One region of the Arthrobacter sp. Soil_C_60 genome, then DNA from elsewhere that is predicted to be linked to it. Evidence: predicted binding sites of a transcription regulator. Region 1 holds the regulator's gene; the other holds the start of a gene.
The links. The regulator Rex, encoded in region 1, represses fermentation and respiration genes when NADH is low (regulators of the CRP and FNR family bind a similar motif). The targets are predictions, from matches to a motif close to CTTGTGAANNNNTTCACAAG.
Positions count from the first base shown of each region.

Region 2: AC3A4M_RS11915 (glyceraldehyde-3-phosphate dehydrogenase) is a predicted target of Rex. The motif match lies at 2,292-2,311, and genes of this name have one in related genera.

Region 1 is NZ_JBDGKM010000001.1:45,409-49,708, reverse strand. It holds gene AC3A4M_RS00250 (histidine phosphatase family protein) at 1-86, opposite strand, end outside; gene AC3A4M_RS00245 (YceI family protein) at 210-755, shown strand; gene AC3A4M_RS00240 (hypothetical protein) at 947-1,690, shown strand; gene AC3A4M_RS00235 (redox-sensing transcriptional repressor Rex) at 1,697-2,425, opposite strand; gene AC3A4M_RS00230 (glutaredoxin family protein) at 2,487-2,750, opposite strand; gene AC3A4M_RS00225 (HAD family hydrolase) at 2,859-3,677, shown strand; gene AC3A4M_RS00220 (30S ribosomal protein bS22) at 3,792-3,890, opposite strand; gene AC3A4M_RS00215 (helix-turn-helix domain-containing protein) at 4,068-4,280, opposite strand.
Region 2 is NZ_JBDGKM010000004.1:476,754-481,053, reverse strand. It holds gene AC3A4M_RS11935 (accessory Sec system protein Asp2) at 1-152, opposite strand, end outside; gene AC3A4M_RS11930 (YaaA family protein) at 157-930, opposite strand; RNA gene rnpB (RNase P RNA component class A) at 1,001-1,388, shown strand; gene AC3A4M_RS11920 (glycerophosphodiester phosphodiesterase) at 1,427-2,155, opposite strand; gene AC3A4M_RS11915 (glyceraldehyde-3-phosphate dehydrogenase) at 2,507-3,982, shown strand; gene AC3A4M_RS11910 (hypothetical protein) at 4,107-4,300, shown strand, end outside.

The sequences.
Region 1 (4,300 bases):
CGGAAATTAGGCAGCCGGCCATAGAGGACGCGGTCCGGATTATGGACCTCGCCGTGGCGGAGTAAATGCACAGTGGATAGGGGCATGGTCTTAATTCTCTCAAAGTCAAGGGGATTGCCCAAAGCCGGAGGGCGTGGCAAGAATGGGCACTGAGTGAAGATCTGCTGCTCAGCCCAGATGGAATCGTTTTTCCCACGAAGGAGATCGTTATGACATTGCCCCAAGGCCTGGCTCAAGGCGTCTGGACTCTCGACCTGGCGCACAGCGAAATTGGCTTCACCGTCCGCCACGCCGGGATCAGCAAGGTCCGCGGCCGATTCACTGATGCCTCGGCCGAGGCCCGTGTTGGTGAATCACTCGCCGAGTCCACGTTGCATGCCACGGTTAATACAGCCAGTTTCGAGTCCGGCGACGCCAACCGCGATGCCCATGTCAAGGGCTCTGACTTCTTCGATGTCGAGCAGTTCCCCGAGATGACCTTCGTCGCCACGGGCGTCGAAGGCGACGGCGAGGACTACACCGTTACCGGCGACCTGACGATCCGCGGCGTGACAAAGCCGGTGGAAGTCGAGGTGGAGTTCACCGGCGTGGCTGTCGATCCGTTCGGGGCGACCAGGGCCGGGTTCACCGGTGAAACCGAAATCAGTCGCAAGGAGTTCGGCCTGACCTGGAACGCGGCGCTGGAGGCCGGCGGCGTGTTGGTCAGCGACAAGGTGAAGATCAACCTGGATGCAGCACTGGTCAAGCAGGCCTGAGCTGCCCGATCCGATGCATGGATTTTGCCCGGCCGGGACAGCTGTTCCGGCCGGGCAAAATCATCCTTCAGAGCTAGTCCCTGCCGGTATGTCTGCGCTGTAGGGTTGCAGTAGGAGCTGTCCTGTCCTGGCTTGTCAACGCGGTACCGGCGGCTATCTGCAGTGTCGATCGACAGAAGAAGGATGCGACCATGTCCACTCCCGAAAACAATCCAAATCCGTCCGAGAAACCGGACCAGCAACCGGGACAGTCCGGCGAGAACGGCGACGTCGCACCCCGCTACGGACAGAACTCGCCCTATGGCCAGAACACGCCGCAGTACGGGCAGAACTCCCCCTACGGACAAAACCAGCCGTACGGACAACAGCCCTATGGCCAGAACACCCCGTCTCCGTACGGGTACCAGAATGCACAGCCGGGCCAGTACAGCTACCCGAGCAGCCAGCCCCAAGGCGGTACAGGGAAGCCCGAAGCTCCCAAAGAAGTCATGATCGCCTTCTGGCTGCTCATCGCGGCGGCAGCGCTGACCGCCATCGAGATCATCATTTCTTTGGCAACCATGGACACCGTGCTGGCCCAGCTGGCGGATGACCCGGCTGTCCGGGATGCCGTGGCCCAGACCGGCGGCCAGATCAGCGAACAGGAATTCATCGACATGGCCAGCGGTATGGCCGGCGTGGTCATGGTCGTCGTCGGGCTTATCGGCATCGGGCTCTACCTGATGGTTGCCTTCGGCGTAAAGGCCGGCAAGAACTGGGCCCGGATTACGGGTACGGTATTCGCCGCGCTGTCGCTGCTCGGCATCATTCCGTTTGGACTGCACACCCTGACGATCCTCCTTGGCATCGCCGCAATCGTGCTGCTGTTCATGCCGCCGTCGAGCAACTTCTTCAAGGCAGTGGCGGCACGCAAGTTCGGCATCTACGGCCGCTGACGTTTCCTACTGTGCCTTGCGGGCGCGGGTTTCGGAGTCCAGCTCCGCTTCCTGCGCCCGTTGTGCATGATAGGCCAGGATCTGCAGTTCGGTGGCCATGTCAACCTTCCGCACCTGCACATGCGGCGGTACCTGCAGCACAACGGGGGCGAAACTCAGGATGCTGGTGATTCCGGCAGCGACGAGCTTGTCGCAGAGTTCCTGTGCCACACGGCCCGGAACGGCCAGCACCACCATGTTCGCGCCGGTCCGGTGCAGCACCGTTTCCAAATCGGCCGTGTTGTGGATTTTCAGACCACCGATCTCGGTTCCGATGATCGACGGGTCAGCATCGAAGATGGCCGCAACTTCGAATCCACGCGTGGTGAAACCCGAATAGCCTGCCAGAGCCCTGCCGAGGTTACCGGCGCCGATGATGGCGACGCGCCATTCCTGGGTCAGCCCCAGTCGGGCGGAAATGGTCCGCGTCAGCAGCTGCACGTCATAGCCGACGCCGCGGGTGCCGTAGGAGCCGAGGTAGGACAGATCTTTGCGGAGCATCGGGGACTTCACCCCGGCGGCTTCGGCGAGTTCCTCCGATGAGGCACGCTCCACCCCCTCGGCAAGCAGGGAGTTCAGGGCGCGCAGGTAGATCGTCAGCCGCGCAACAGACGCCGGCGGAATAGTGCGGCCCGAACTTTCGGGATTCCCAGCGGTACCGGGAAGATCCTGCGTGGTCACGATGTGGCTCTCCATTGCTAGCTGTAGTCCCACTTTAGGCGCTGGGCAAAACGGCAACCAATCGGCTCTAGTGGGGTCAGGACGTCAGCAGGCGCCGCAGCCTCTCAGGGTCGATGCGCCAGAAATCTCGCTGCACGCCGTCGATCATGACCACCGGAATCTCCTCGGCGAACCGCCGTTCCAGCTCCGGATCCTCCAGAATGGACTTCTCCTGCCATTCCAGCCCTAGGTCATCGGCAACTGCCGACACAGTTTCCCGGGCCGCTTCACAAAGATGGCAGTCCGGCTTGGTGAGCAGCACCAGTTCATGGCTAGGGCGGGGAGCAGCTGAATCCGTCATAGCTAACAACGTAGCCCTACCGGGTCAGGAGTCAATAACCGGACGCCGCGCTGCCTCCGCCCACAGGGCGGCTCGGCATCGATGCCTTTGCCTCGTTAGACTCGAGACATGCCCTTAGCCGCCGCAGGTCCTGCCCATCGAAAGCCTGATCCCGCCGGCACAGAAACCGGGGCCGCGTTTTTCGACGTCGACAATACTTTGATGCGCGGGGCAAGCCTGTTCCATGTGGGGCGCAAGATGTACCAACGCGGTGCCTTCCGGATGCGCGACGTCGCCGGGTTCGCCATCAAGCAGGGAAAGTTCCTGTGGCGCGGGGAAAACCTGAAGGACATCCAATCCGTCCGCGATACCGCCATGGCGCTCGGCGCCGGGCTGATGGTGACGGATGTAAAGGCCCTGGGCGAGGAAGTCTATGACGAGATCATCGCCTCTAAGATCTGGCCTGGCACCCGCGCCCTCGCGGATCAGCATCTGCGTGCCGGCCGCAAAGTGTGGCTGGTGACTGCCACTCCCCTGACGGTCGCGGAGGTCATCGCGGACCGACTGGGCCTGGATGGGGCTCTGGGTACCGTGGCGGAAATTTCCGAGGGCGCCTACACGGGGGCACTGGTCGGTGAAATCCTGCATGGACCGGCCAAGGCCTATGCTGTCGCCGAACTCGCCAAGCTGGAGGGGCTGGAGCTGGAGAACTGCTGGGCCTACAGCGACTCCTACAATGATGTGCCGCTGCTGTCGCTGGTGGGCAATCCGGTGGCTATCAATCCGGACGCTAGGCTGCGCCGGCATGCCCGGGAACGCAACTGGCCGATTTACGACTTTCGCAGCGGCCGCAAGGCTGCAACCCTGGGCCTCAAAGCCGCCACAGGAGCCGGCGCCGTGTACGGGCTCTGGCGCGGGGTGCACAAGTTCCGCGGCCCACGCGGCTAAGCAGGTCCGCTGCGGCGTTCCCGCCACGGGGCAGTTCGGAGTTCCCGCACGGTTTAACGCAAACGGCCCGCCAGTTGCCTGACGGACCGAGAAGCATGCTGTAAAGCGGAAGCTCTACTTCTTATTGCGACGCTGGTGGCGTGTCTTGCGAAGCAGTTTACGGTGCTTCTTCTTGGCCATACGCTTGCGGCGCTTCTTAATAACTGAACCCACGAGTTCCTCACAAATTCACTTCGATTAACATCCGACTGCCACAGTTTGCCCTTGAGAACAGCAGTGGCCGGCGGATTCTTACGATGACGTAAAACGTTCCTTAACAGGGTACCGCCTAAATCAGGCGACAATTTACCGGCCGTTGGCGCCCGGTCCGTTGCCCAGATCCAAAACCGCCTAAGCGGTATCCGACTGGCCCTCCACAACGGCACCGCGAAGATACTGCTCCACGGCCGATTCCGGCACCCGGTAGGAGCGCCCGAAACGAACAGCAGGCATCTCTCCGGAGTGGATCAACCGGTAAACGGTCATCTTGGAAACACGCATCACTTCAGCCACTTCCGACACCGTCAAGAAGCGGACGTTCGAGAAGTTCTTCTCCTCAGCCATTTCCAAAATCCTTTACTCCG
Region 2 (4,300 bases), on a different contig from region 1:
TTGCGGGAAGCACGGCCATCGAACTCGTACGAGTCAATGGGACGAATTCCCGCAAACATCACGATCAAATGCCTGCGGTCCAGCTTCGCCTTGCGCCGCTTGTACAGAACGGTACTTTTGCCGTGCCTGAATTCCAGTTCTTGAACGGTCAACCTGCTACCCCGCCGATTCCGGCAGGATGATGTTCAGCGCGTGCGGCTTGCGCGCGGCTCCTGCCACCAGCTCCGCCTGCCATTTCTCCTGCGCGGCCTTGAGCAGGTTGGCCGGGGTTTCCGGCGCCTTGCCCCGGCGGGTGAGCAAATGGCGGGCGAGCTCGCCCCGGGTGTGCTTGGCAAAGTGGGAGACGACGGTCCGCTTGCCGTTGCGCTCCTGGAAAACGTTGACCACTACCGTCCTGTCCGCGGCCGGCGACCACGCCGCGGCATAGCTGCTGGAGCGGCAGTCCACCAGCAGATGCCCGTCCGCATGAGCGTCCAGCGCCGCGGGCAACTGCTTCTTCCAGTAGCTGGCGAGCTTCCCTGTTTCGGGCAGGCCCACCGACATGGAGAGCCGGTACGCGGGAATGAAGTCGGGGAAGGCGATGGCTCCCCACAAGGCAGAGACAATGACGACGGCGGCGTCGGCCTTGCGCTTCTGCGCCGGGGTCATGGTGCGGTAGCCCAGAGCGTCGTAAAGGACGCCTGAATAGACGGCATGAGCGGCGGCCGACGGCTCGTTGTGCAGCCGCGTGTTGCGTTCCACTTCGGCGGCCAGCGAGGCACCGACGCCGAGACTGACCAGCGCATCCGGTTGCGAACTGACGTGGGCCAGGGCGTCCAGGACTTCTACGCGGGCTGGATTCAGCTCCGGAAAATGCAGTTCCGAGAGCTCGAACGGATGGCCGTTGGCGGCGGCGGTTTTACCTTCGGAGGGAGGAAGCAGAATCAGCACCCTACGAGCTTACAGATTCCGACGGAGGTCGCCCGCGCGTGGTGCCGCGGCCTGTATCCTTGGAACTGGATGGGTTGGCTGGGCGATCGCGTTGGCGGGTGCAAACCTGCTGCCGAGGAAAGTCCGGGCTCCGCAGAGCAGAGTGGTGGGTAACGCCCACTCGGGGTAACCCGCAGGCCAGTGCCACAGAAAACAAACCGCCAGGACCGCCCATGGGCGGGATCTGGTAAGGGTGAAAAGGTGGTGTAAGAGACCACCAGTGTCCCGGGTGACCGGGAGAGCTAGGTAAACCCCACTCGGAGCAAGGCCATACAGGGTACGTTCGAGGGCTGCTCGCCCGAGTGCCCGGGTAGGCCGCTTGAGGGCATCGGCAACGGTGCCCCTAGATGGATGATTGCCACCCGGCGGCGGGCAACTGCCGCCGGCGACAGAACCCGGCTTAAAGGCCAACCCATCCCACTCGTCGAACGTAACTCCGATGGCAAGAGTTCTTCCCCTAATCGATGCTGCCGGCTAAATGCCACGGATCGTCTGTGAACATGCCGTCTACGCCTGCGTCGAGTAATTCTTTAGCTGTCTCAACCTTGTTCACGGTATAGGGCCAGACGATCAGATCACTCTCCGTCAGCCCGCTGAGTTGCTCGGCAGGAATTCCAGCAGGGGGACCAACATGACTTATGCCATGTTGGATAATTTCATTTGAGTCAGGTATCGCGTTTTCGGAGAGCAAATACAACACCCTTAATCCTGCATCCGCCATCTGCTGGCAAACCTGGTAGTCGAAGGATTGGGCGATGACGGAGTCTTGCAAATCTTTACTTAATACCGATTCAACGAACCGATCCGTATCGGCGCCTGCCTTGAGCTCGGGAACAAGCAGGTGCTTACCTCCGAACTTAACCAACACTTCGTTCCAAGTCGTCGGCGTTCCGGATTTTCCCCCTGACGGGTGCTCGATACGTGCTCCCGCCCACTGGCCCGGTGTTATTTTTTCAATCGGGCCAGATAGCCCGATTAACGTGCGGTCTACTGTCGGGTCATGCTGCGGCACTAATGTTCCATCAGCGAGTTGCCTCAAATCCATTTCCAGTGGGAATTCAGAGTTGGCGACAGCTTCAAATGCTTCTAGGGAGGATTCAGGGTAGACAAGGGCTCCTCCTCGATGGGCTATAAATGTCGGTTCGGCTTCGCCTGTGATCCCGCAGCCTGTCAGAGCCAGGAGCATGGCTGCCGCAGACGCTATCCCTGTGATGCTTCCCCGTATCAATCTGTCTCCCCATCGTCGAATGAGCCGTATTCTATGCAAGAAACGTTGCAGTCAGAGAAGCGTGCGAGTGAGCTACCGCCGAGTTGGAACGAAGGCTGTGAGTGACTTCACACGTATCTGGAACCAGCGCCCCTCCGGAGTCTCTAGAATAGATAGATATGGGCATAGTCCTCAACACAGCTGCCGGCGACGGCGGACGTGTGCTCTGCACGAAGTAGACGGATCTTCGTTGCAGGCGTCGCCGTGGATTGCGCGGCGAGTTCCAACCGGTCTCGAGGGAGAGTCCGGCTGATGTAGGAAGGTAATTCTGTGAACCAGAAGTCAGAAGCGGCCCTGGATACGTGGATCAATCGCGAGGCGCTTGCCGAAACGATGATTCCGCTGATCGGGCGCCTGTACCGCGAGAACAACGTGGTCACATCCATCCACGGACGAAGCCTGATCAACCAGTCCGTTGTCGGCATCCTCAAGGCCCATCGGTTTGCCCGGCAGATCGATGACGTTGAATTGCCGCTGGAAGAAACTTTCCCGGTGCTTCAGGCCCTGACCGAGCTTGACCTCGGTGCCGGCTCTGTCGATCTGGCCCGCCTGCTGGCCAAGTTCAAGACCGAAGCCGCGGGCAGCGAACTGAAGGACTTCCTGCGGGAAGAGCTGGCCGAGATCGTCGGTAAGCGTGGAGCGGACGCCCGCGTCAGCACCGACGTCGTTCTTTACGGTTTCGGCCGCATCGGCCGTCTCCTGGCCCGGATCATGATCGGCCACTCGGGCGGCGGCCACGGCCTGCGGCTGCGGGCCATCGTGGTCCGCAAGGGATCCGAGAATGACCTCATCAAGCGTGCGAGCCTGCTGCGCCGCGACTCCGTCCACGGCCCGTTCGAGGGGACAATCTCGGTGGACGAGGAGCAGAACACCATCCTCGCCAACGGCACGCTGATCAACGTGATCTACTCCAACGATCCGTCCACGGTTGACTACACCGCGTACGGCATCAACGACGCCATTGTTGTGGACAATACCGGCCGCTGGCGCGATGAAGAGGGCCTGTCGCAGCACCTGAAGAGCAAGGGTGTTTCCCGCGTTGTGCTGACGGCCCCGGGCAAGGGCGGCCTGAAGAACATTGTGCACGGTGTGAACCACAAGGACATCACCTCCGACGACAAGATCGTCACAGCCGCGTCCTGCACCACCAACGCCATTACCCCTGTGCTGAAGGCCATCAACGACAAGTACGGCGTGGTCCACGGCCATGTGGAGACGGTGCACTCGTTCACGAACGACCAGAACCTGATCGACAACTTCCACAAGGGTGAGCGCCGCGGCCGTGCTGCTTCGCTGAACATGGTGATCACCGAGACCGGTGCCGCCAAGGCAGTCGCCAAGGCCCTGCCCGAGCTGGAAGGCAAGCTGACGGGCAACGCTATCCGCGTTCCTACCCCGAACGTCTCGATGGCCATCCTGAACCTGAACCTGGAAAAGAACGCCACCAAGGAAGAACTGAACACCTACCTGCGCGGAATGTCGCTGGATTCCGAACTGCACAAGCAGATCGACTACATCGACTCTCCCGAGGTTGTTTCGAGCGACTTCGTGGGCTCGCGCCGCGCCGGCATCGTCGATGGCCTCGCAACCATCGCCAACGGCAAGAACGCCGTCCTCTATGTCTGGTACGACAACGAATTCGGCTACAGCTGCCAGGTCATCCGGGTCCTGGAGGAAATGGCCGGGGTGCACCCGATGCTGTTCCCGGTTGTTGCCAAGGAACCCGTGGTCGAGGCGATCAGCTGACCTGACGGAACCTTGTTACATCGAGAGGCCGGCGGCGCTTTGTGCGCCCGCTGGCCTCTCGGCATTTGCGGCAAGCGGAGAACGGCTATGGCTTTTGCTAGGGAGCCGTTCCTAGAATGGGCCCATGACTGAAAAGACAGAGTTGTCGAGATGGGAACAGGCGCAGGCCAACTACAAGGAGGCCCAGCGCTTGCTCAAGGAAGCGCAGTCGGCGTTTGCACGCGGAGATGTCCAACAGAAGCGCGTTGACGAGCTGACCCGGTTGAAGGACATCGCCGAGGAAGACTATCTGCGGTGCGAGAAGGAGCATCGGTCAGG